One region of the Abyssibacter profundi genome, then DNA from elsewhere that is predicted to be linked to it. Evidence: predicted binding sites of a transcription regulator. Region 1 holds the regulator's gene; the other holds the start of a gene.
The links. Region 1 encodes FliA, which starts transcription of late flagellar genes. Its sites were predicted from a motif close to GCTAAAGTTNNNNNNNNNNCNGCCGATA; they were not measured.

Region 1 (10,959 bases):
TGCTGTTGCGGACGATATGTGTCAGCGGATCAACAATCTTCTCGGTGACGCTGCGGTCCAGCTCGGTCCCCTCGCCTTCCATGTGCAGTTCGACCTGCTTGCCCAGCTGGCCGGCCACATCACGCACCACACGCGGAAACCGCTTGAACACCGATTCGATCACAACCATGCGAGTCGATAGCACGGCGTCCTGTAGATCACGCGTGTTCCGGGCCAGCGTATCCAGCCCGGCGATCAGCCGTTCGTGGTGGACGGGATCGAGCTCGTGACCGGCCTGTTTGAGCATGGACTGGGTAATGACCAGTTCGCCCACCAGATTGATCAGCGCATCAATCTTGTCGACACCCACGCGCAGGCTGCTACTGGCCGCGGCTGACTGCGCGGGCGTTCGTGGCTTGTCGGCTTTGACGCTGTCCGTCTCGGCAAGCTTGGGCAAGGTGCCGAGTTCTGGGTCATCCACCAGATGCTGGGGCTTGAGGCTGAGGTCACACTCGTCCTCAATCCACGCAAAGGCTTCGCGCACGGCCTCTTCTGTGACCGGCGCCTGCAAATCCAGCGTCCAGTGCAGATGGCAGAGCGTGGCATCCAGGTGCTCGACATCCGGCAGGTTGCTGCTGTCGGGTGTCGCCGTGAAAGGGCCCATGGCAGCCAGTTCGCGGAACACATGCAGGGGATCATTGCCGGTGGTGAACAGCTCGGGATGCGGGCGGAAATCAATTTGCCAACCCGCGACGGCAAGCGCCGGATCGATCTTCGCCGACGGGTCTGCGTCATCTGGTGCCTGTTCCAGAATCGCCAGCAGCTCCCGCTGCACATCGTTATGCCGCGAGACGTCGATTGGCGTACCCGCCTGGGCGTCGTCGAACATGGCCCGCAGACTGTCGACCGAGCGCAGCAGCAAGTCGACCAACGCCGTGTCTGCCTTGCGACTGCCGCTGCGCAGGTCATCCAGCAGCGTCTCCACCACATGGGTGAACTGGCTGATGGGCTCGAACCCGAAGGTCCCGGCACCACCCTTGATCGAATGCGCCGCCCTGAAGATGGCGTTGATGGCCTCCGCGTCCAGCGCGGAGGGGTCCATCTCCAGCAACCCTGATTCCATGACATCCAGCCCTTCCAGACTCTCCTCAAAGAAGGTTTGCTGGAACTGCTGCATGTCGATGCTCATGGGCGCTACGCCTTGTCAGTTGGGGTGATCGATCAGTTCAAAACGCGTTGGACAACCGAGATCAGCTGGTCGGGATTGAAAGGCTTGACCAGCCAGCCGGTGGCACCGGCCTGCTTGCCTTCGGCCTTCTTGTCGGCCCCGGCTTCGGTGGTCAGGATCAGCAACGGCGTGAACTTGTAGCTGTCCAGCCCACGGAGCTGACGCACCAGCGTGATGCCGTCCATATTCGGCATGTTCACGTCGGCCAGCACCAGCGAGTAGGCATTGGACTTCGCCTTATCCAGCGCGACCTGGCCATCCTCGGCTTCTTCCACGTCAAACCCGGCATCGCGCAGGGTGTAGGCCACCATCTGGCGCATGGAGGGCGAGTCATCAACGGCAAGAATCTTTTTCATCAGTGGGTCTCCGAGTCGGTCTGGAGGGAGTCAAGGGCGAGCAGTGATTCAAGACCCAGCAGACGGGCACCATCCCGCAGCGCCGCTGAGGCGGCAGACCAGCTCGTCTGCCGGCCACAACTGGCGCGCTCGCTGACAAAGCTGGCGAGCAGTTGCAGCCCGGGCGTGTCAACGCGAACAACATGCTCGCCGTCCAGGGTCACGGGCTCCTCGCTGGTACGGGCATCCATCAGCCGTGCATGCAGCGTCGAAATTTCGCGAATGGACAGTTCACCGTCCAGGTTCAGCTTCAGTGCGGTATGGGACATGACATTCTCCCGCGGGGTCTTGTCTGACTTATCGGCAGACTCGAAGGGTTCTGTAGCGCGAATGCGCATTAATGTGCCTGCACCGTGTTCGGCTCCAACCGCGCGATAAGGCGGGCTTCAGCCGGGGTGAGGCCGTATTCCTTAACCAGCAGGTCGGTGGCGATGCCATCGCGTGCCAGGCTGCGGGCGTGCTCCAGGCCCCAGCGCCGCTCCAGGGCGCGCTGGGCGTCGGCCACGCGGTCGATTTGGGCAAGCGCATCGCGCAGGTCATCACGCCCGGCTGCCTGCGCGGCCATGTGATTGCACTCCACCCGCAGTTGCTGAATGGCGCGACCCAGTGCTCCAACGGTTGCACGGTCGGCCGTCTGCTGACCGACCAGTTGCTGCTGCGCCTCGGCCAGTCGCTGCAATCGGTGCGTCACCAGCCACAAGCCGGCCACGCAGCCGCAGCCCATGACACTGGCGCCGACCATGACGAGCAGTTCGGGGGCCATCAGACCAAGGCTCCGATGCGGCCCAGGACCGCCTGGACGTCCAGCACCATCAACGGGTAGTCCTTGCGCTGGAAGACGCCCGCCACGGGCAGGGCTTCCTTGGAATCCGCCACCTTCGGCGCTGGCTCGAAAAGCCGGTCGGGCGCGTTCCACACATCGCCGACCGCATCAACCGTGAGCCCCACCGGCTCACCCGTGATGTCGGTGACGAGTACGCGCTGCTGCTCGCTGGGCTCCGGTACGGGCCTGTTGAGCATGGTGTGCAGCGACAACACGGTGACAATCGCGCCACGCAGATTAATGACACCCAGCATCCAGTTCGGCGCGCCCGGCACGGGTGTCGGTTCGCAGGGCCTGAGAATCTCCCGAATCTGGTCGATCTCGATGGCGTAGCGGTTCTCGAGCAGGCTGAAGGTCAGCCAGCGCGTGGTGGGTTCCGGGGCCTCGGCCTCGATATCAACCGCGGTCTGGAACAGTTTTTCCATCAGGGCTGGGCTGGACATCTCAAACGCCTTCGCGTGAATCTCGGGCCTGTGGTGCAGGATTCGGACCGCGCCGACCGGAGCCGCCGGCTTCCAGGTCGCCGCCCCGTCTGGCCATGGTCGAGGCGCTGGGTCTGCCCCCCGCCGCGCCCGGCGTCTCACCGATCACCAGCACCACGCGCCGATTCCGTGCCCGGCCCGCGCCACTGCTGTTGTCAGCAATCGGCTGGAATTCCCCGTATCCCTGCACACTTAGACGCGCCGGACCGATGCCGCTGTCGGTGAGCAGGCGGACCACACTGACCGCACGTGCAGCCGACAACTCCCAGTTGGATGGAAAACGAAGGGTGCGGATCGGCTCGTTGTCCGTGTGGCCTTCCACGGTGATGCCGTTGGGATAAGGCGTCAGAATTCCGGCGAGGTGGCGGATCAACGTCTCCGCCTCCGTCGAGATTTCGGCAACACCGCTGGCAAACAGCAGGTCCGCATCCAGTTCGACCTCCAACCCCTTGGCCGTTCGCTTGACGAAGACCTGCTCCGAAAAGATCCGGCGGCGCAAATCACGCACGACGGCTTCCTCCAGCAGATCCAAGGTGGTCACGCCCGGCGCACTGTCGGGATGACGCGTCGCCGGCTGAACGGCCGCAGACTGGGCAAAGGTGGGTGAATCGAATGCCGACGGCGACTCCACCAAATGCTGCCCCGCCTTCATCGGCGTGCCCTGGCTTAACGTGGGGTCGATGGTTCGCGGTGCGCCAGCAAAGGCGGCATTCAGGGCATCGGACAGCACGCGGTATTTGCCCTCGTTCGCGGTCGAGGTGGCGTACATCACGACAAAAAACGCGAGTAGCAGCGTCACCAGATCACCGTAGGGGATGGCCCAGCTCTCGGTGTTGGCGTGCTCGTCGATCGGCGATGAGCGGCGACGCGCCATTACTTGAAGCCCTGCAACCGGGACTCGATCATGCTCGGGTGTTCGCCATCGGCGATCGCAACCAGCCCCTCGATGAGCAGCTCACGGTGCCGCGACTGCCCCGCCACCGTGGCCTTGAGCTTGGAGGCCATGGGCAGGAACAGCAGATTGGCCAGCCCGATGCCGTAGACCGTGGCGACGAATGCGGCGGCGATGCCCGCCCCCAGCTTGTCCGGGTCGCTCAGGTTTTGCATGACGGCCATCAGACCCATCACCGCGCCGATGATGCCCATGGTCGGGGCGTAAGTCCCCATGCCTTCGAATACGCGGGCAGCGGCCACATCACGCCCCTCCAGGGTGTCGAGTTCCACATCGAGTGCCGCGCGAATCTGGCCAGGCTCGGCGCCATCGACCAGCATTTGCAGCCCGCGACGCACAAAGGGATCGGACACCGACCCCACCACCGATTCCAGGCCCAGCAGCCCCTGCTGCCGAACACGCCGCGCCCACAGGACCACGGTTTGAATCTGGGCATCCACATCCTGCTTCGGCGGTCGGAACACCCAACGCGCCATGCCCAGGGCACGGCGGAATGTGTCGCCTGGGGTCTGGACCAGAATGGCAGCGATAGTCCCAACGATGACGATGACAAACGCCGCCGGGCTGACCAGCGCAGCGGCGCCACTGCCCTTGAGGGTGCTGCCCCCAAAAACGGCGCCCAGTGCTAGCAGCAAGCCTGCAATGCTCAGTTTGTCCATGCGTTGGGTCTCGAAGCCGGTCAGGGTTCGGGCGAATGACGCGGCGGAATACGAACCGCCTCTACCCGAGGTTTGTCGGCTTGGGCGTCAATTTCTTGAAGCGACCACCCCGATTGTGGCTCGATTCCCACACGGCACCGGCTCTGAGACACTTAAGATCATGTCTACGCTCCGACCCGCACGCTCAGCCGAATCCCCTCTGTTGTGGTCGCTGCTGCAGCGGTCGGTGCGGAGCCTGGCACCCGGCCACTACTCCGCCGAAGCGATTGCGGCCTGGGCGCCGGCGACCCCGGACCACCCGGCCTGGTCACGACGCCTCACCGGCCAGACCACGCTGGTGGTAGAGCGCCTAGGCCAGATTGCAGGCTTCATCAGCTACGACCACAAAGGGCACATCGATCTGCTCTACACCGACCCCGACCATGTTCGCTGCGGTATGGCCGGCACCTTGCTGCGCGCAGCGGAAGATGCCCTGCGTGCAGAGGCTCAGCCCCGGCTAACCACCGCGGCCAGCCGGGTTGCCATGCCCGTATTCCGCCGCCACGGGTTCGAGGTGGTGCGCGAAGAGCGGGTCCATCGAAACGGCGTCGCGATCTCGCGATACGCCATGGTCAAGCCCCTGCCCATGAAGCCTGTGGCGGACGGCTAGAACAGCTCCAGGTCCATGTCGTCCGCGCCGGCGGCTGCCGGCTGTGCGGCAGGCATGGGTGGCGGTGCGGACCGGGGCGCCGAGTAGGCCGGTGAAACCTGTTTGAGCAGACCGGGCAGATCGAGCACCAGGGCGATGCCACCATCGCCGGTGACACTGGCCCCGGCGATGCCAGCCAATCCGCCCATCATCTTGCCCAAAGGCTTGACGACGATCTCTTCGCGGCCCGGTACATCGTCGACGAGCAGCGCGCGGCGTTCGCGGCCCACATCGACAATCACGCAATGCTGCTGATCGGCGGCAGATGGCCGCCCGACCCAGTGTTCCATGCGCACCAGCGCGATGACGTCTTCCTCGCGGCGCAAGACCTCGCGACTGCCCATGCACTCGACACGGGTGCTGTCGAAACGCGAGACATCCTCAATCGCGGTCACGGGTATGGCGAACTCGCGGCCGCTCACCGTCACCATCAACGCCGGCAGAATCGCCAGGGTCAGAGGCAGTCTGATCAGGAACGCCGACCCCTCGCCGACTTCGGACGTGATCTCCACACTGCCATTGAGTTCGACAATCTTGGAGCGGACAACATCCATGCCCACACCGCGCCCCGAGACTTCGGAGACGGCATCACGGGTGGAAAACCCGGGCTGAAAAATCAGATCCAGGCATTCCTGACCGTCCAGGCGCGCCGCCGATTCGCGATCAATCACGCCTTTCTCGATTGCCTTGGCGCGAATCACGGACGGATCGATACCGGCGCCGTCGTCGCGAATTTCGATGTGGATGTGGTCACCGACCTGCTGCGCGGCCAGCGTCAAGCGCCCCACTTCGGGCTTGCGCGCGGCCAGGCGCTCGGCCGGCATTTCGATACCGTGATCCACCGCGTTGCGCACCAGATGGACCAGCGGCTCGGACAGCGACTCGACCAGCGTGCGGTCCAGTTCGGTGTCCTCGCCTTCCAGCACAACCTCGATCTTCTTGTTCAAGGTCCGCGACAGGTCGCGGACGATTTTCGGAATTTTGGAGAACACCTTGCGCACCGGCTGCATGCGCATGAGCATCACCGAGCTTTGCAGGCCGGTGGTCACCTGGTCCAGGTGGCCCAGGGTGCGGTCGAGCAGCGGATCGTCAACGGATTCTCGCAGGCGCTTGAGCCGGTTTCGCACCAGCACCAGTTCGCCGACCTGATTGACCACGGCGTCCAGCCGGTCCGTATCGATGCGGATGGACGTCTCCACCCGCGCCTTCTTTGGCGCTTGATCAGCCGGTTTGGCCGCGGGGGCTGCGGCCGCTCGCGGCGCAGCTGCAACAGGCGCAGCCGCGGGCGTCGACGGCTCAGCGGGCGCTGCGGCCGGCGGTGCTGCGGGCTCGTTGCCGTGGAAGGCATCAAGCAAGGCCTCGAAGTCATCATCGCTGATCGGCTCGCCGGTCTCTTCACCGAGAATCGCATCGACATCCACTTCGCGCTTGGCGCTACCGGCCGCAGCCGGCTCCGAGCCGTGAAAGGCGGCTCGCAAGGCCTCGAAATCATCATCGCTAATGGGTTCGCCGGTTTCCTCACCGAGAATGGCATCCACGTCCACCGCTGGCTCGGGAACGGGCTCGGCCTGCGGCTCGGGTGCGGGCGGAGACTCCCCGCGGCAGGCAGCTTCCAGCGATGCAATCAGTGCCGGATCGGCAGGCGTGATCGCCTCGCCATTGGATAACTCGGCCAGTGCTTGGTCCAGCCAGCTGACGCTTTGTGAAATGCCGTCGATGATCTCGGGGCTGATGTCCAGGGCCCCCTTGCGCACGGCGCCCATGAGCTCCTCAGCCGCGTGGCAGAGATCCACCATGGGCTGGATTTCGAGAAACCCGGCACTGCCCTTCATCGTGTGGAAGACGCGGAACAGCGCGTTGAGCTGCTCGGGGTCGGCGTCGGACTGTTCGAAGGCGACGATCTGCTCGCCGAGGGCATCGACCATGTCGCCCGCCTCGGTCAGAAAGTCAGCCAGCAGTTCTTGATCCATGGGTCGGCCTCTAACGACAGTGCTATGCGGCGCCACGACCCGGACCGGGTCGCCGCGCGCCTCTACAGTCCTAGATCGGCCAGCAGGTCGTCAGCTTGAGCCTGGGTTGATCCGTGATTGTCCAGGCCAACCAATGCTGGGCCTCCGGCGATGTGCGGTTCCGGCTGGGCACCGGCAACATCCAGACCCGCGAGGTCTAGCAGATCTGCCAGCGCGTTTTCCACGCCTTTGACCAACTGGATGACCCGGCGGATCACCTGTCCGCTGAGGTCCTGGTAGGCCTGGGCTTCGGCAATGGCGGACAGGTTTTTGCGCAAGCCGTCCACGGCGGTTTCGCCGGCAGCGGTGGCCAGCCCAGGTAGTTCGGCCTGCGTGGCTTCCACCAGGTCGAGCGTGCGGTTGGCGGCATCCTCGGTCATTTGCATCACGTGGCTTAGCCTCTCGCAGGCATCCGGCATGTCGCTGCCGGCATAACGCACCAGCCGCTCATCCAGCGCCAGCTGGTTCAAAGCCTTGGCCAGGTTGCGGCTCACGCACTGCAAACCGTTGATCACGCGGTTGGCCCGGTCCTCGTTGAGCCGGGCGACGATTTCGTGAAACTGGGTGAGGTCACCGGCATCCAGCGCCGCCGACAGCGCGGCCACATCGTCGCGAAGCGCCGCGGTGGACGCGGCGCCGGTCACGCTGCGGCCCGGTTGAAGATGCGATCGAGCTTTTCCTTAAGCGTCCCGGCGTTAAACGGTTTGATGATGTAGCCGTTCACTCCGGCCTTGGCGGCCTCAATGATCTGCTCGCGCGTGGATTCGGCGGTCACCATCAGCACCGGCAAACGCGACAGCGCCGGGTTACCACGAATCGCCTTGAGCAATTCGATGCCCGTCATCCCCGGCATGTTCCAGTCCGTGACCACGAACTCGATCCCGTTGCCGTTGGCACCCAAGGCGTTGAGAGCGCTTTGTCCGTCCTCGGCCTCGACGAAATTCGAGAACCCGAGGTCCTGCATCAGATTCTTGACGATACGGCGCATGGTCGGAAAGTCGTCGACCACCAGCACCTTCATGTTTGTGTCCATCTTGCTACTCCTGCACAACCCGTCTGTATTACTTGCCCCGATCCAGCCAGTCGCCCAGACGTGCCCGCAGGCGCACCATGGCCTGCCCATGAATCTGGCAAACCCTCGATTCGCTCACACCCAGCACGGCGCCGATTTCGCGCAGGTTCATGGCCTCGTCGTAGTACAGCGACATCACCAGCTGCTCCCGTTCGGGCAGCTTGGTAATGGCATCGGCCAGATCGCGCTGAAATTGAGCCTGTTGCAGCACTTCGGTGGGCTGGGCCTCGTTCGAGGCCACCTCGCGCAGGTGTGCGTCGTCCTCGGAGTCCACAGGCGTCAGGCTTAACAGCTGGCACTGCGAGGCATCCAGGGTGATGTGGCGGTATTCCTCCAGCGTAATGCCCAGGTGGTCTGCGACCTGCTGCTCGCTGGCTTCGCGCCCGGTGGTCTGTTCGATCTCCTGCACGGCGCGGGTGACATCACGCATCTTGCGGTGCACCGACCGCGGCGCCCAATCGCCCCGGCGCAGCTCGTCGATCATGGCGCCGCGGATGCGGATGCCGGCAAAGGTTTCGAAGGAGGCACCCTGGCTGGCATCAAACGACGCCGCCGCCTCCAGCAGGCCGATCATCCCGGACTGGATCAGGTCGTCCAGTTCCACGGAGTCCGGCAGGCGGGCGGCCAGATGCAGGGCGATCTTGCGAACCAGCCCGGCGTGCTGACCCACCAGGTCATGCGACCCGGCCCGCTCGTAGCTTGCGTAGGATGCCGCCGCGTTCATGCCGTCATCGCCATGTCAGCTCCGGGGCCGACCAGACGCTCCACAAAGAACTCGATATGGCCCCGCGCACCCCGCTGCGGAGCGATCTCCAGCAGCTTGCCCGCAATCTGCCGGAACGCCTGGGCCGAAGGCGCACCGGGGTAAGCATCCAGAACCGGACGCTGCTGCCGGGCACTGCGGACGATCTTGTCGTCCTCGGGCACATGGCCGAGGTAGTTCAGCGTCACGTCGAGGAACCGGTCGGCCACGCGGCAAAGATTGTCGTAGACCTCGCGGCCCTCGCCCGGCGTTTTGACCCGATTGGCGATGAGTTGCATGCGGGGAATGCCGCAGTCACGCGACAACACCTTGATGAGAGCGTAGGCATCCGTCAGCGACGCGGGGTCGTTGCAGACCACCACCAGTACCTCCTGCGAGGCCTGGCAAAAGGTCTGCACGCTGTTGGACAGCCCGGCCGCCGTATCGACAAGCATCACGTCGATGGGGTCGGTCAAACCGCTGAAGGCGCCGATCAGGCCCACATGCTCGCTGCGGGTCAGCTCCGACATCCGTCGTCGGCCAGACGACGCCGGGACGATTTTGAGCCCGTTGGGTCCTTCGATGATCGTGTCGGCCAGGGTGCACTTGCCTTCCAACACGTGTGACAGGTTGGCCGAAGGCTGCAGACCCAGCAGCACGTCCACGTTTGCCAAACCCAGGTCGGCATCCAACAACATGGTGCGGCGCTGGGCTTCGAGCATGGCCATGCCGAGATTCACGGCAATCGTGCTCTTGCCCACACCGCCCTTGCCGCTGGCCACCGCAAACACACGCGGCCCGTTGGCGGGTGGCTTGGTGGCCAGGCCCGCAGCCTGTGTGCGCTGGACGGCTTTTGAGGAATCAAGCAACGGCATTGGCGGCCTCCCGGTCGTAATCGCCTGGCGATGTCTGTGCATCGTGTGTCTTCGTGGAATGTGCGCGGGCGGCCTGAACGGCCCGCTTGATCAGATTTTCAGGACGCTCGCGGTGCAGGTCCTCGGGAACGGCCTGGCCATCGGCGACATACACCACCGGCAGGCGCGCCCGCGTCACGGACGACAACACCGCGCCGTGGCGCGACGATTCATCCAGCTTTGTCACCACGCAGCCCACAGGCCGGGCGGGTCGGAACGCATGAATGGCGCGCGCCTGGTCTTCGGGCTGGGTGGTCGCAGCAAGCACCAGCAGCGTGCGTACACGGCCACCGTCCACGCCGAACTGCTGCAAGCGCGTGGCCAGCTGCTGGTCCGAAGGACTCATGCCCGCGGTGTCGATCAGCACCATGCGCTTGCTGGCCAACCGCGCCAGCACCTGCTGCAGACCTTCGACGCCCGAGGCCGTCAGCACCGGCACGCCGAGCAACCGGCCGTAGGTGGCCAACTGTTCCTGGGCACCGATGCGGAAATCATCCGTGGTCACCAGGGCCAGACCTTCGGTGCCGTAACGGGCCACGTAGCGAGCCGCCAGCTTGGCCAGCGTGGTGGTCTTGCCTACCCCGGTCGGGCCGACCAGTGCGATGGCGCCGGGCGAATCCAGCAGATCGGCCGGCAGCGCCTGCATCTGACTGACAATGGTGCGCAGTGCCGAATAGGTCGCCGTGGGCCGGACGGCATCGGCCGGCAGCGTCCGAACGGCCGCCGCCGTCAGCGCATGCTCGAACCCCATGCGCTCAAGCTGCTGGGCCACGTGGGCATGCTCCAGGTTGCGAAACTCCCACGCGCCCCGGGCAATCTGCCCCATCTCGCTCTGGATGGTGTTACGCAGGCTGAGTAGCTCACGCTCCAGGCGTTCGATATGCGGGTCCTGCGCCCAGATAATGTCGGCCTTGGCTGGGCGGGGTGCCTGCTCGGTCAGCCGGGGCTCTTGTGCCGCTGCCGCGGAGGGCGAGGACTCGGCGGCCTGCGTAAACGGGTTCACATCCGGGCGACGG
Region 2 (10,959 bases), on a different contig from region 1:
TCCGTACTAGATGGAGTGGATATCGGCCGACCACCGCGCCTCTTGAGCTCCGCTGGTCGGTACTTCGGGGTACATCAGCCGGCGGGCAGGCGATGTGACCGCATCGCGGTCGTCGCGGCGATGGCGCCTAGCCGACCGCCGCGTGGCGCGGGCGCCAGTAGCGCTCCAGCTCCACAACCTCGCGTTCGACCGTGCGTCGGTCTTCGGGGTCGAGCCGGGCAAACTCGCCGCCCATGGCCATTTCGCCGCCACGCCGACGCACACCGCGCACCGTGATCGGGGCATAAAATGCCGAGCCGTGCAGGCCAAACGCCCCGTCGAGCACCCGGCCCGGGTGAAACTCATCGGCCATCTCGCCCCGGACATGCGCGCCGAAACCCTGCGTGGAAATGTCGGTTACACGCACTCGAACCGGGGCGCCGCCCAGCGGGAACAGCGTCGCTCGTATCGGCATCGAACGGGGCACGTTCACGCGGTGCGCTCGGCGGCGTTGGGCATGTTCCACCCATTGCGGGAGAGCGGTGATGAGGCTGCCGTCGTCAACCAGCGAATCGACGTGTGTCGCAAATCGCAGGCCGTAGCCCGCAACACGCGCCTGGGCGTCGAGCAGGCTGCGTGGTTTCAGTTTGGCAAAGCCTCCGGCGGGTGCATCGAACAGCAGTTCGTCCCGCTGGGCGTCCAGTGTCAGCAACAGACTGAGATAGTGCCGCGACGCCTGGGTCAGCGTGACAGGCTGGCGGGATTGCGCCAGCTTGCCGAGCAGCGTGAGCACGTCGGCACGCAGCTCAACCCGCTGCCAAGCCTGCGTGTCGGTGTCGGCCATCTACCGGGCCTCAGGCCTGGCCAAGTGCACGGCCGGCGATGGGCGCGCGGGCGCCTCGCTGGCCATAGGGGCTGTCGTCGCGGCCCGTGCCCAGGGCACGCAGGGCTGCGCCGGTCTGTTCGCGCCGTTGCGCGACCACGGAAAAGGTGCGGCGCATGTCGCGCTGCAAACGGTGCAGGGCCGCTTCGACGCGTTCGCGCTCGCCGGCCGTGTCAGCACTCAGCTCATCCAGCCCGGCCTGATCCAGGGCCTGCACGGCCGTTTCCAGGTCGCGGGCCACGGTGAGCAGGGCATCGGGATCCTGACCCAGTGCCGCTGCTTCCAGTGCCTGAATGTGCTGGCCCAGTTCGGTCTCGAGGTCGGTGAGCTGTTGATCATTCATTAGCTGCGTCCCATCTGCCATTCCATATGGGCCATCTTCGTGGCCACGGATTCGGCGTTGACCTGGTAGGTGCCGGCCGCGATGGCTTCGCGGATGGCAGTGACCTTTTTCACGTCGATGTCGGGTGTTTGCTGAGCCACGTTCACCAATTCGTTGAGATTTGCGCCCTGGCCACTGAGCGTGACCACGTCGGCCTCGCTCACCGCGCCAACCCGGGCATGTCCGGATGCACCGGCTTTGCCCGCCTGCACGCTCTGCGGACTGTTCGTCATCTGGGCGACAACGGACGATTCGATCTTTCCGGTCACGATGTTTCTCCTGCATTCAAAGTCAGATGACTGACGTTATCGACGCGTTTCACGAAAGCTTGAGCGTCTGTTTTTCGACGCCGACGAACGGTCATCGAGCATAAATTGTTGATATTAAAGGTCAATTGACTAGAACCGTGCCATCGGCCTGCGCACGCCCTTCAATCACCCGGCCCGACGAGAGGTTGCGGACCTTCACCAAACCTGAAGGCCCGGCCGCCTGTAAGGCCTCGCCGCGGCTGCGAATCTCCACCCCGGCGCTGCGCGCGACCAAGGTGACGGTCTGGCCCCGGTCCACGACATGGGCGACCTGAAACCACTGCGGCCGAAGAATCGCCCCCGCCGCGATGTGTCGGCGAGCCACCTGACCCACCACCGCAGACAGATCGGTCATGAACCCGCGAGACGCACCGCGTACCGCCTGTTCGACCCGTTCCAGTTGATCGGCTGCAATCACCGTGCCTGCCGCAATCGGTGCGCGCGCCACAATCATGTAACTACGCTGCTGCGTGCGTACCGGCACGAACAGCTTCCAGCCCTGGGTTGCCAGGCAGCGAACCTCCACCGTTGCCGCACCACTGGCCGCATTGCCAATCAGTCGCGTGCCCTGCGGCTCGGTGCCACAGCGGGGGAGCTGTAACCGGGTATCCAGCCCATTGGCAGTGATGGTCGTGCCGCGCGGCAACTCACTGCGCGCGTAACGCTCGGCCGCGGCCTGAATGCGGGCCACGTCCTCGGTGCCTGCCACCGCGGGAGCGGGGGCGAGCACTGCGGTCACCAGGCCGGTCATGGCAAGAAATCGTCTCATGGCACCCCTCAGGCAAGCCGCGTACCACAGAAAAAGTCGGCCTAGGGCAGGGTGCGACGTGGATTTGACGCGCGCGCACGATTCCGACCGCGTCGGTGCTTTGACACCAGTCCCTGCCGAGGCACACCCTCGCCCTCAACAATGCGCACATCGCTGTGGAGAGATAGAAGCACCATGTGGAGAAAATGGGCTGATCGGCTCAAGCGCCGGTACTACGTTTGGTATGAACCGGACGACCCGGCGCCGCAGGCTCAATGCCCTTGTTGTGATTACGTGTCGCTTCCGGCCCGCAATCAATCCCTGATCTGCCCGGTGTGCTTTTGGGAAGATGATGGTCAGGACATCGACGAACTGGATCAGATGTCTGGCCCGAATCACGGCATCAGCTTGCGAGCCGGGCGTCTTAATTTCTCAGCATTCGGCGCCTGCGAGTTGGCGATGAAGCAGCATGTGTTGCCACCCGAAGAGCGGCTTCGGTTCGAGCACCGACCGAGAGAGGTCTAGGGAAGCACGGATCGATTCGCGCCGCCATGGTGCTGCCTGAAAGTCGGCTCCGTGTAATCGGCTCCGTGTAAGCGGTGCGAATCGCTCCGGGGTTCACGACCGCCGGCTCTCGCATTGGGCGGTTCGCGCCCGCTCCCATCGCCTGCTGATTGTCCTCTCAAGATTCCCGTGTCGGGGCCGATGACCACCGCAGATACTCTTGCGGAATGCCTTCGTGTCCAACGGCCTGATCGACTCCATCAATCGCCGGACCCAGCTGGCTGGCTATAACCGGCTGGCCTTGTTGCTGTTCCGCCTGGGTGGCCCTGAGCTGTTCGGCATCAATGTCTTTAAGGTGCAGGAGGTGGTCCAGGCACCGGAGCTGACCTGGGTGCCGGCGGCACATTCGCATGTACGCGGGGTGGCGCCGGTGCGCGGGCGCATGATTCCGGTGTTGGATCTGGCATCGGCGGTGCAGGGCACGCAGCCGGCTGAGGAGCCCCGCTATTTGATTGTGGCGGAGTTCAACCGCCGCGTGCAGGGGTTCTTGGTTCACGGGGTCGAACGCATCGTGAACGTGGATGTCGGCCAGGTGACACCACCGCCAGCCAGCGCTGGTGATGACGGTTATCTGACGGCGGTGACGCGACTGGGTGAGCGTCTGATCCAGATTATTGACGTGGAGAAGGTGCTGGCCGATGTCATCGGCCTGGCCGCCGACCTTGAGGAACTGCCGGAACACGCCAGCGACGCCCGCCGTCGCAAGTGGCGGGTGCTGGTGGCCGACGATTCCAAGGTGGCGCGCATGCAGATTGCACGCACGCTGGAGCAGCTGAATCTGGAGCCCGTCCTGGTAAACGATGGCCGTGAAGCGTTGCGGTTTCTCAGGTCGCAGGCCGAGACCGGGCATGAGGATGACCTGCTCATGGTGATCTCCGATGTGGAGATGCCGGATATGGACGGCTACACGCTGACGACGGAAATTCGTCGCGATCCGCGACTGGAACACCACTATGTGCTGCTCCATACCTCGCTGTCGGGGCTGTTCAACCACAGCATGGTCGAGCATGTCGGGGCCGACCGGTTCGTGCCCAAATTCAACTCTGATGAACTGGCCAAAGGCGTCGTGGAACGCTTGCGGGACAAGGAGTTGGCGCTGTCTGAGGCCGCCATGGCCTAGCCAGCCTGACACGCCCTATCTGCCGCACGGGACGCCTGATCCGGCCGCCCGTGGCACACGGCTTGCCCCACTCTGGCGTACAGATTCCGCCGGAGGCTCGGCATGTCAGCCGGATTCGACAAGCTCTATGGCATTCACTCGCAATCGCTGGCGCTGCAACACCAGCGACTGCAGCAGGTGGCGGCCAACATCGCGAACGCCGATACGCCCAACTACCGGGCGAAAGACATCGATTTCAAAACGGCCTTGCAGCAGGCCGCAGGGGCATCTGATGCCCAGCCGTTGCAGCGCACCCATAACCGACACCTGAACATTGCTGGGGTCGCGGCCCCGGCGACCAGCCAGGCCACCGAGCGTCAGGCCGCCCAGCCCAGCCTGGATGGCAACACCGTGGAACTGCACCGCGAGCAGGCAGCCTTTGCGGATGCCGCTTTGCGTTATCGCGCCTCCCTGCAATTCGCGCAGGGCCGTCTCTCCACGCTGATTACGGCCTTCAAGGGCCAGTAGCCGCTGACGCAGGAGTCCACGCATGTCTGACTTTTCCATTTTCAATATCGCCGGTTCGGCCTTGCAGGCGCAGTCCGTTCGCCTGAACACCGTGGCCAGTAACCTGGCCAATGCCGACACCGTCGCGGGTACGCCGGATGCGGTCTACAAGGCGCGCATGCCGGTATTCGAAACCGAGCTCAATGCAGCCGCCGAGCAGGCGGGCGTGCGGGTGGCGGGCATTGTCCAGAGCACCGAACAACCCGTGCGGCTGCACCAGCCCGGGCATCCGGACGCCGATCCCGATGGCTATGTCTACGCCACCAACGTCAACCCGGTGGAGGAGATGGTCAACATGATTTCGGCCAGTCGCTCGTATCAGACCAGCGCCGAGGTCATGAATACCAGCAAGGACCTCATTCTCAAGACGCTGGAACTGGGTCGCTGAGATGACGGGAATCTCCGATAGCCCCAGCCTGACCAGCCTGCTTGGCGGTGCCACCTCAGCAACGGCTGCGGTGAACAGCGCGGAGCAGAACATGCTCAATCAGGAAGATTTTTTCTCCCTGATGATTGCCCAGTTCCAGAACCAGGACCCGTTCAAGCCAATGGAGTCCGGTGAGTTTCTAGGGCAGATCGCCCAGTTCAGCACGGTCGATGGCATCAACACGCTGAATTCGTCGTTTGGTGACCTGCGCACGCAGATGACCTCCGACCAGACGTTGCAGGCCAGCGGCCTGATCGACCGCAACGTGCTCGTGCCAACCGACAGCATTGACTACGCCGGCCACGGATCGGTGGACGGTCGCGTGGCGGTGCCCACCGGTGCAGACCGGATCACGGTCGAGATTGTCGACGCCCGCGGCCAGACCGTTCGCAGCTTTGTCGCCGAAGGCAGCGCCCTGGGAGAGACCTTCGAGTTCTCCTGGGATGGCATCAGCGCCGATGGCGTTCAGCAGCCGGCGGCCGGTTACACCATTCGTGCACGGGCCGGGCAGGGCCAGTCCGAGCTTGCACTCACCCCTGAACTCGCCGGTCAGGTCAACGCCGTTCGTATGGATGGCAATGGCCTGCTGCTCGAAGTCACCGGTCTCGGTGACGTTCCGTTTTCTTCCGTGACACGCATCGCCTGAGGAGGCATCCATGCCCTTTAACGTCGCACTCAGTGGAATCAATGCCGCCTCCGCGGACCTGAACACCACTGCTCACAATATTTCCAACGCCAACACCACCGGATTCAAGGAATCGCGCACCGAATTTGCCGATGTCTACGCCGCTGGCGCCATGGGCCTGTCTGCCACCGAGCAGGGCTCGGGCGTGCGCGTGGCCGGTGTCACCCAGCAGTTCAGCCAGGGCACGGTGAACTTCACCGAAAACCCGCTGGACCTGGCCATTAATGGCGAGGGGTTCTTCACCGTCTCGGACGGTGGGAGCATGGGCTACACCCGTGCCGGCGCCTTCCAGGTGGACCGTGACGGCTTTGTCGTGAACTCGGCCGGCCAGCAGCTGCAGGTGTTCCCGCCCGTCGGGACCGGTGGTTTCGCCACGGGCGGTCTGACCTCGTTGCAGCTGTCTTCGACGGACAACGCCCCGCAGGCCAGTGGCAACCTGGAGCTGGGCGTGAACCTGCCGGCCGACGCCAGTGTGCCGGCGGTGACCCCGTTGGATCCGGCTGACCCGGACAGCTACAACCACACCACCTCAATGACGGTGTACGACTCCCTGGGTGCGGCGCATACGGCCAGCTTCTTCTATGTTAAGGACGCCGCCGCCAATACCTGGAACGTGCAGGCCTATGTCGACGGTACGGCGGTCGGCGCCGCCCAGACCCTGGCCTACGACAGCAATGGCGCCCTGGTCACACCGGCCAACGGCTCGCTGACGCTGCCGGCGCACCCGGTCACCACCGGCGCGGCCGATCTCAACCTGGCGCTGGATGTCGGCGATACCACCCAGTACGGCGGTCAGTTTGCCGTCAACAACCTGACACAGGATGGCTACACCACGGGGCGTCTCAGCGGCCTGGAAGTGACCTCCGAAGGGGTGGTGCAGGCGCGCTTCACCAACGGCCAGGCCACGCAGCTGGGTCAGTTGGCGATCGCCAACTTCAATAACACCCAGGGCCTGCAGGCACAGGGCGACAACTTCTGGACCGAGAGCTTTACCTCGGGTGAAGCCCGTCTGGGCGTGGCCGGCAGCGGTGATCTGGGACTGGTGCAATCCGGTGCGCTGGAAGCCTCCAACGTCGATCTGACGGCGCAGCTGGTCAACATGATCACGGCGCAGCGCAGCTTCCAGGCCAACGCCCAGATGATCTCGGCCGCCGACACCATCACCCAGACCATCATCAACATCCGTTAATTCGGAGCGAGGCGAGGTTCGTCATGGATAAATCGATCTACACCGCGATGTCTGGCGCCGTGCGCACGCTCACGGCGCAGTCGACCGTGTCGAATAATCTCGCCAACGCCTCGACCGTCGGGTTTCGCGCTGAAATGGCCATGGCCAAGACGGCGCCGCTGGATGGCCCGGGTCTGCCGACCCGGGTCAGTTCCACGTTTGGAGGCGACGCCTTCGACCCCTCGGCCGGCGTGCTCATGTCGACCGACCGTCCGCTGGACGTGGCGGTGCGCGGCAACGGCTGGATTGCGATTCAGGACGCCAACGGCGAGCCGGCCTACACCCGCAACGGCGAGTTACAGGTCGATCCGCTGGGTCAGCTGGTGACCGCACGCGGCGAGCTGGTGCTGGGTGACGGCGGACCGATTGCGATTCCGCCCAACGAGCGGGTGAGCATTGCCGAGGACGGCACCATCGCCATCGTGCCCCAGGGCCAGGGCGGAGCCGTACTGGCCACGGTCGGGCGCATCCGCGTCGACAACATCGATCCCCAGGATTTGCGTCGCGGTGATGACGGCCTGTTCCGGCCCACCGAAGATGCCGAGATCCAGCCCGCTGCCGGTCAATCGCTGGCCGTTGGGGTCCTGGAGTCTTCCAACGTGAATCTGGCCCAGTCGCTGGTCGACATGATCGCGCTGTCCCGCCAGTTCGAATTGCAGGTCAAGGCCATCCAGAGCGCTGACGAAAATGCCCAGGCAGCGGCAGCCGTCATGCGCGTGAACGGTTAGGAGTAACACAGATGAATTCAGCACTTTGGGTCGCCAAGACCGGGCTTGATGCGCAGCAGTCGCGCATGTCCGTAGTCTCCAACAACCTGGCCAACGTCAACACCACCGGTTTCAAAAAGGGCCGGGCCAGTTTCGAAGACCTGCTGTTCCAGCACGTCAAACAGGTGGGTGCGCCGACCTCGCAGCAAACCGATTCTCCGACCGGCCTGTCGCTGGGGACGGGGGTGAAGGTCGGTGCCACCGAAAAAGAATTCGGCCAAGGCAACCTGCAGCAGACCAGCAACCCGCTGGACGTGGCCATCAACGGGCGCGGCTTCTTCCAGGTGCTGCTGCCGGACGGCACGGCCGCGTATACCCGCGACGGCAGCTTCCAGGTCAGCGCAACCGGTGATCTGGTCACCGCCAATGGTTTCCCCGTCCAGCCCGGCATCAACGTGCCAGATGGCGCGCAAAGCCTGTCCATCGGTCAGGACGGCACGGTGTCCGTGCAGTTCGCTGGCGAGGCCCAGCCGCAGCAGATCGGCTCGCTACAGGTCACCGACTTCGTCAACCCGGCTGGCTTGCAGCCACAGGGGCAGAACCTGTTCACCGAATCCGGTGCCAGCGGCCCGCCGCAGACCGGCACCGCCGGCATTAATGGGCTGGGTTCGCTGGTACAGGGCTCGCTGGAGGCCTCCAACGTCAATGTGGTGGAGGAACTGGTGAACATGATCGAAACCCAACGCGCCTACGAGATGAACTCCAAGGCCATTTCCACCGTGGACCAGATGCTGTCCTACGTGAACAACAACCTGTAATCGCCATGATGCGCCTGCCCTTGTTCGCCGCCGCTATCGCCTTGTTGGGTCTGGCTGGCTGTGCCTCCACACCCAACCCGGCCGATGCCGTGCCACCGGTGCCGCAGCTCACGCCTGCGCAGCCCACGGCCGGTGCGATCTTCGCCCCTGGACAGGGGTTGGCCTTGTTTACCGACCGCCGCGCCACCCAGGTGGGCGACGTGATCACCGTGATTCTGAGCGAGCAGACCAACGCCCAGAAACAGGCCACAGCCAGCACGGGCAAAAACTCCTCCATCGCCATCGGCGCACCCAGCCTGTTCGGCGGGGCGGTGACGGCCAATGGGCTGGAGTTTCTGGCCGCTGAGGTTGATGCCGACCGCAGCTTTGCCGGCAGCGGCAACGCCAGCCAGAGCAATAGCCTGACGGGCTCGCTGTCCGTGGTCGTGACGGAGGCGTTGCCCAACGGCTTGCTGGTGATCATGGGCGAAAAGCGCGTGCGTCTGAATCAGGGCGACGAGATTCTGAAGATCTCCGGTCTGGTCCGGCCCGAGGACATTCAGCCGGACAACACCATCGCCTCCACGCGCGTGGCCAATGCCGCGATTAGCTACAGCGGCAAGGGTGCGCTGGCCGATGCCAATGCCAAGGGCTGGCTGGCCCGCTTCTTCGACAGCAAATGGTGGCCGCTATGAGCCGTGTTCTGTCTCGTTGGATCGTGGCGTTGACCGCGCTGTGCTGCGTCATCCCCTTGGCCCAGGCCGAACGGGTCAAGGATCTGGCCAGCGTGGCCGGTGTGCGTGGCAACCCGCTGGTCGGCTACGGCCTGGTGGTGGGCCTGGATGGCACGGGCGATCAGTCCAGCCAGGCGCCGTTCACCACCCAGACGCTGCGCAACATGTTGACGCAGCTCGGGGTGACGATTCCGCAAAACGTCAACCCGCAGCTCAAGAACGTGGCCGCCGTGGCCATCCATGCCGAACTGCCCCCGTTTGCGAAACCGGGCCAGAAATTGGATATCACCGTGTCGTCCATCGGCAATGCCAAGAGCCTGCGGGGCGGCGCGCTGCTCATGACACCGCTCAAGGGTGCCGATGGCCAGATCTACGCCATCGCCCAGGGCAATCTGGTGGTTGGCGGCTTCGGGGCATCGGGCAACGACGGCTCGCGGATCTCCGTGAACATTCCCAGTGCCGGCCGGATTCCCGGTGGCGCGATGGTGGAGCGTAGCGTGGCCAATGGGTTTGCAACCAAGGCCGAGGTGCTGCTGAACCTACACACCCCCGATTTCACGACGGCGACCCGGCTGGCCGGCAGCGTCAACGATTTGCTCGGTGACCAGACCGCCCGGGCCATGGATGCCGTGACGGTGGCCGTGCGTGCGCCGGCCGATCCGGACATGCGGGTGGCCTTCTTGTCGGTGCTCGAAAATCTGGATGTGGAACCGGGAGACGCGCCCGCCCGCGTCGTGGTCAACAGCCGCACAGGCACCGTGGTCATCGGCAGTCATGTGCGTGTGCATCCGGCCGCCGTCACCCATGGCTCGCTGACCGTGACCATCCGCGAGGACGCCCAGGTCAGCCAGCCGAACCCCTTTGCTGGTGGAGACACCGCCATCGTGCCCGATACCGGCATCGACATTACCGAGGAGCGCAACCGCATGTTCCTGTTTGATTCGGGCGCGACGCTGGAGGCCATCGTGGCCGCCGTCAACCGGGTCGGCGCAGCACCGGGCGATCTGGTGGCGATTCTCGAAGCCTTGAAAACAGCGGGTGCCCTGCGCGCCGAGCTGGTGGTGATCTAGGCCGGTCGTGGAACTGCAATCGCCAACGCTGAACCCGCTGGGCGCCACCGCCAATGGTGGCGTCGAGCGTATGGCGGGCCAGGCCTCGGCGGGGCAGCAGGCGGGCGACGCCAAGGCGCTGCGCGAGGCGGCGCTGCAGTTCGAGGCCTTGTTCACGCAGATGATGCTGCAGTCCATGCGGGCCACGGAGTTTGGTGATGATCTGTCCGGTAACGGTGGCGCCATGTACCGCGACATGATGGATCAGGCCGTGGCCAAGGACATCAGCAAGGCCGGGGGACTAGGGCTGGCAGACCTGATGATCCAGCAGTTCCAGCGTCAGGCCGGGCTGACCAACGAGTCGGCGCCCGTGCGTTTTGATGACATTGCCCGGAGCAGCCTGCCGACCCAGGGGCCGCGTCTGACTGGCGGCTTCGAATCGCCCGAGGATTTTGTCAGCAAGCTGGCGCCGGTGGTTGAGCGGGCGGCCAGCAAGCTGGGCGTGGACCCACGCTTTGTGATGGCCCAGGCTGCACTGGAGACCGGGTGGGGGCAGTCCGTTCCCGTCGATGCCCAGGGTCGGTCCAGCCACAACCTGTTTGGCATCAAGGCCCATGGGGCCGAACAAACCGTCGAGGTGCGCACCCATGAGTACATCGGCGGGCACCGCATCGATCTGACCGATAGCTTCCGGGCCTACGATTCCTATGAGGCTAGCGTGGAGGATTACGTGCAGTTCCTGCAGTCGCAGCCACGCTATGCCGACGCGCTGGCCCAGGCGGGCGACGGTGAGCGCTACGCC

Region 2: the regulator FliA is predicted to act here: its motif matches at 2,981-3,008, upstream of DEH80_RS15760 (chemotaxis protein).

What each region holds. Positions count from the first base shown of each region.
Region 1 is NZ_QEQK01000015.1:14,752-25,710, reverse strand. Features, by position in the region: gene DEH80_RS14660 (chemotaxis protein CheA) at 1-1,168, opposite strand, end outside; gene DEH80_RS14655 (response regulator) at 1,201-1,563, opposite strand; gene DEH80_RS14650 (STAS domain-containing protein) at 1,563-1,871, opposite strand; gene DEH80_RS14645 (hypothetical protein) at 1,940-2,365, opposite strand; gene DEH80_RS14640 (chemotaxis protein CheW) at 2,365-2,868, opposite strand; gene DEH80_RS14635 (OmpA family protein) at 2,870-3,781, opposite strand; gene DEH80_RS14630 (flagellar motor protein) at 3,781-4,518, opposite strand; gene DEH80_RS17385 (GNAT family N-acetyltransferase) at 4,679-5,167, shown strand; gene DEH80_RS14620 (chemotaxis protein CheA) at 5,164-7,176, opposite strand; gene DEH80_RS14615 (protein phosphatase CheZ) at 7,239-7,859, opposite strand; gene DEH80_RS14610 (response regulator) at 7,856-8,248, opposite strand; gene DEH80_RS14605 (RNA polymerase sigma factor FliA) at 8,277-9,011, opposite strand; gene DEH80_RS14600 (MinD/ParA family protein) at 9,008-9,904, opposite strand; gene flhF (flagellar biosynthesis GTPase FlhF) at 9,891-10,959, opposite strand, start outside.
Region 2 is NZ_QEQK01000018.1:42,457-53,415, reverse strand. Features, by position in the region: gene DEH80_RS15785 (flagellar brake protein) at 128-823, opposite strand; gene DEH80_RS15780 (hypothetical protein) at 834-1,205, opposite strand; gene flgM (flagellar biosynthesis anti-sigma factor FlgM) at 1,205-1,513, opposite strand; gene flgA (flagellar basal body P-ring formation chaperone FlgA) at 1,635-2,321, opposite strand; gene DEH80_RS15765 (CPCC family cysteine-rich protein) at 2,496-2,825, shown strand; gene DEH80_RS15760 (chemotaxis protein) at 3,040-3,984, shown strand; gene flgB (flagellar basal body rod protein FlgB) at 4,087-4,491, shown strand; gene flgC (flagellar basal body rod protein FlgC) at 4,514-4,918, shown strand; gene DEH80_RS15745 (flagellar hook assembly protein FlgD) at 4,920-5,603, shown strand; gene flgE (flagellar hook protein FlgE) at 5,614-6,831, shown strand; gene flgF (flagellar basal-body rod protein FlgF) at 6,855-7,598, shown strand; gene flgG (flagellar basal-body rod protein FlgG) at 7,610-8,395, shown strand; gene flgH (flagellar basal body L-ring protein FlgH) at 8,401-9,069, shown strand; gene DEH80_RS15720 (flagellar basal body P-ring protein FlgI) at 9,066-10,178, shown strand; gene DEH80_RS15715 (glucosaminidase domain-containing protein) at 10,186-10,959, shown strand, end outside.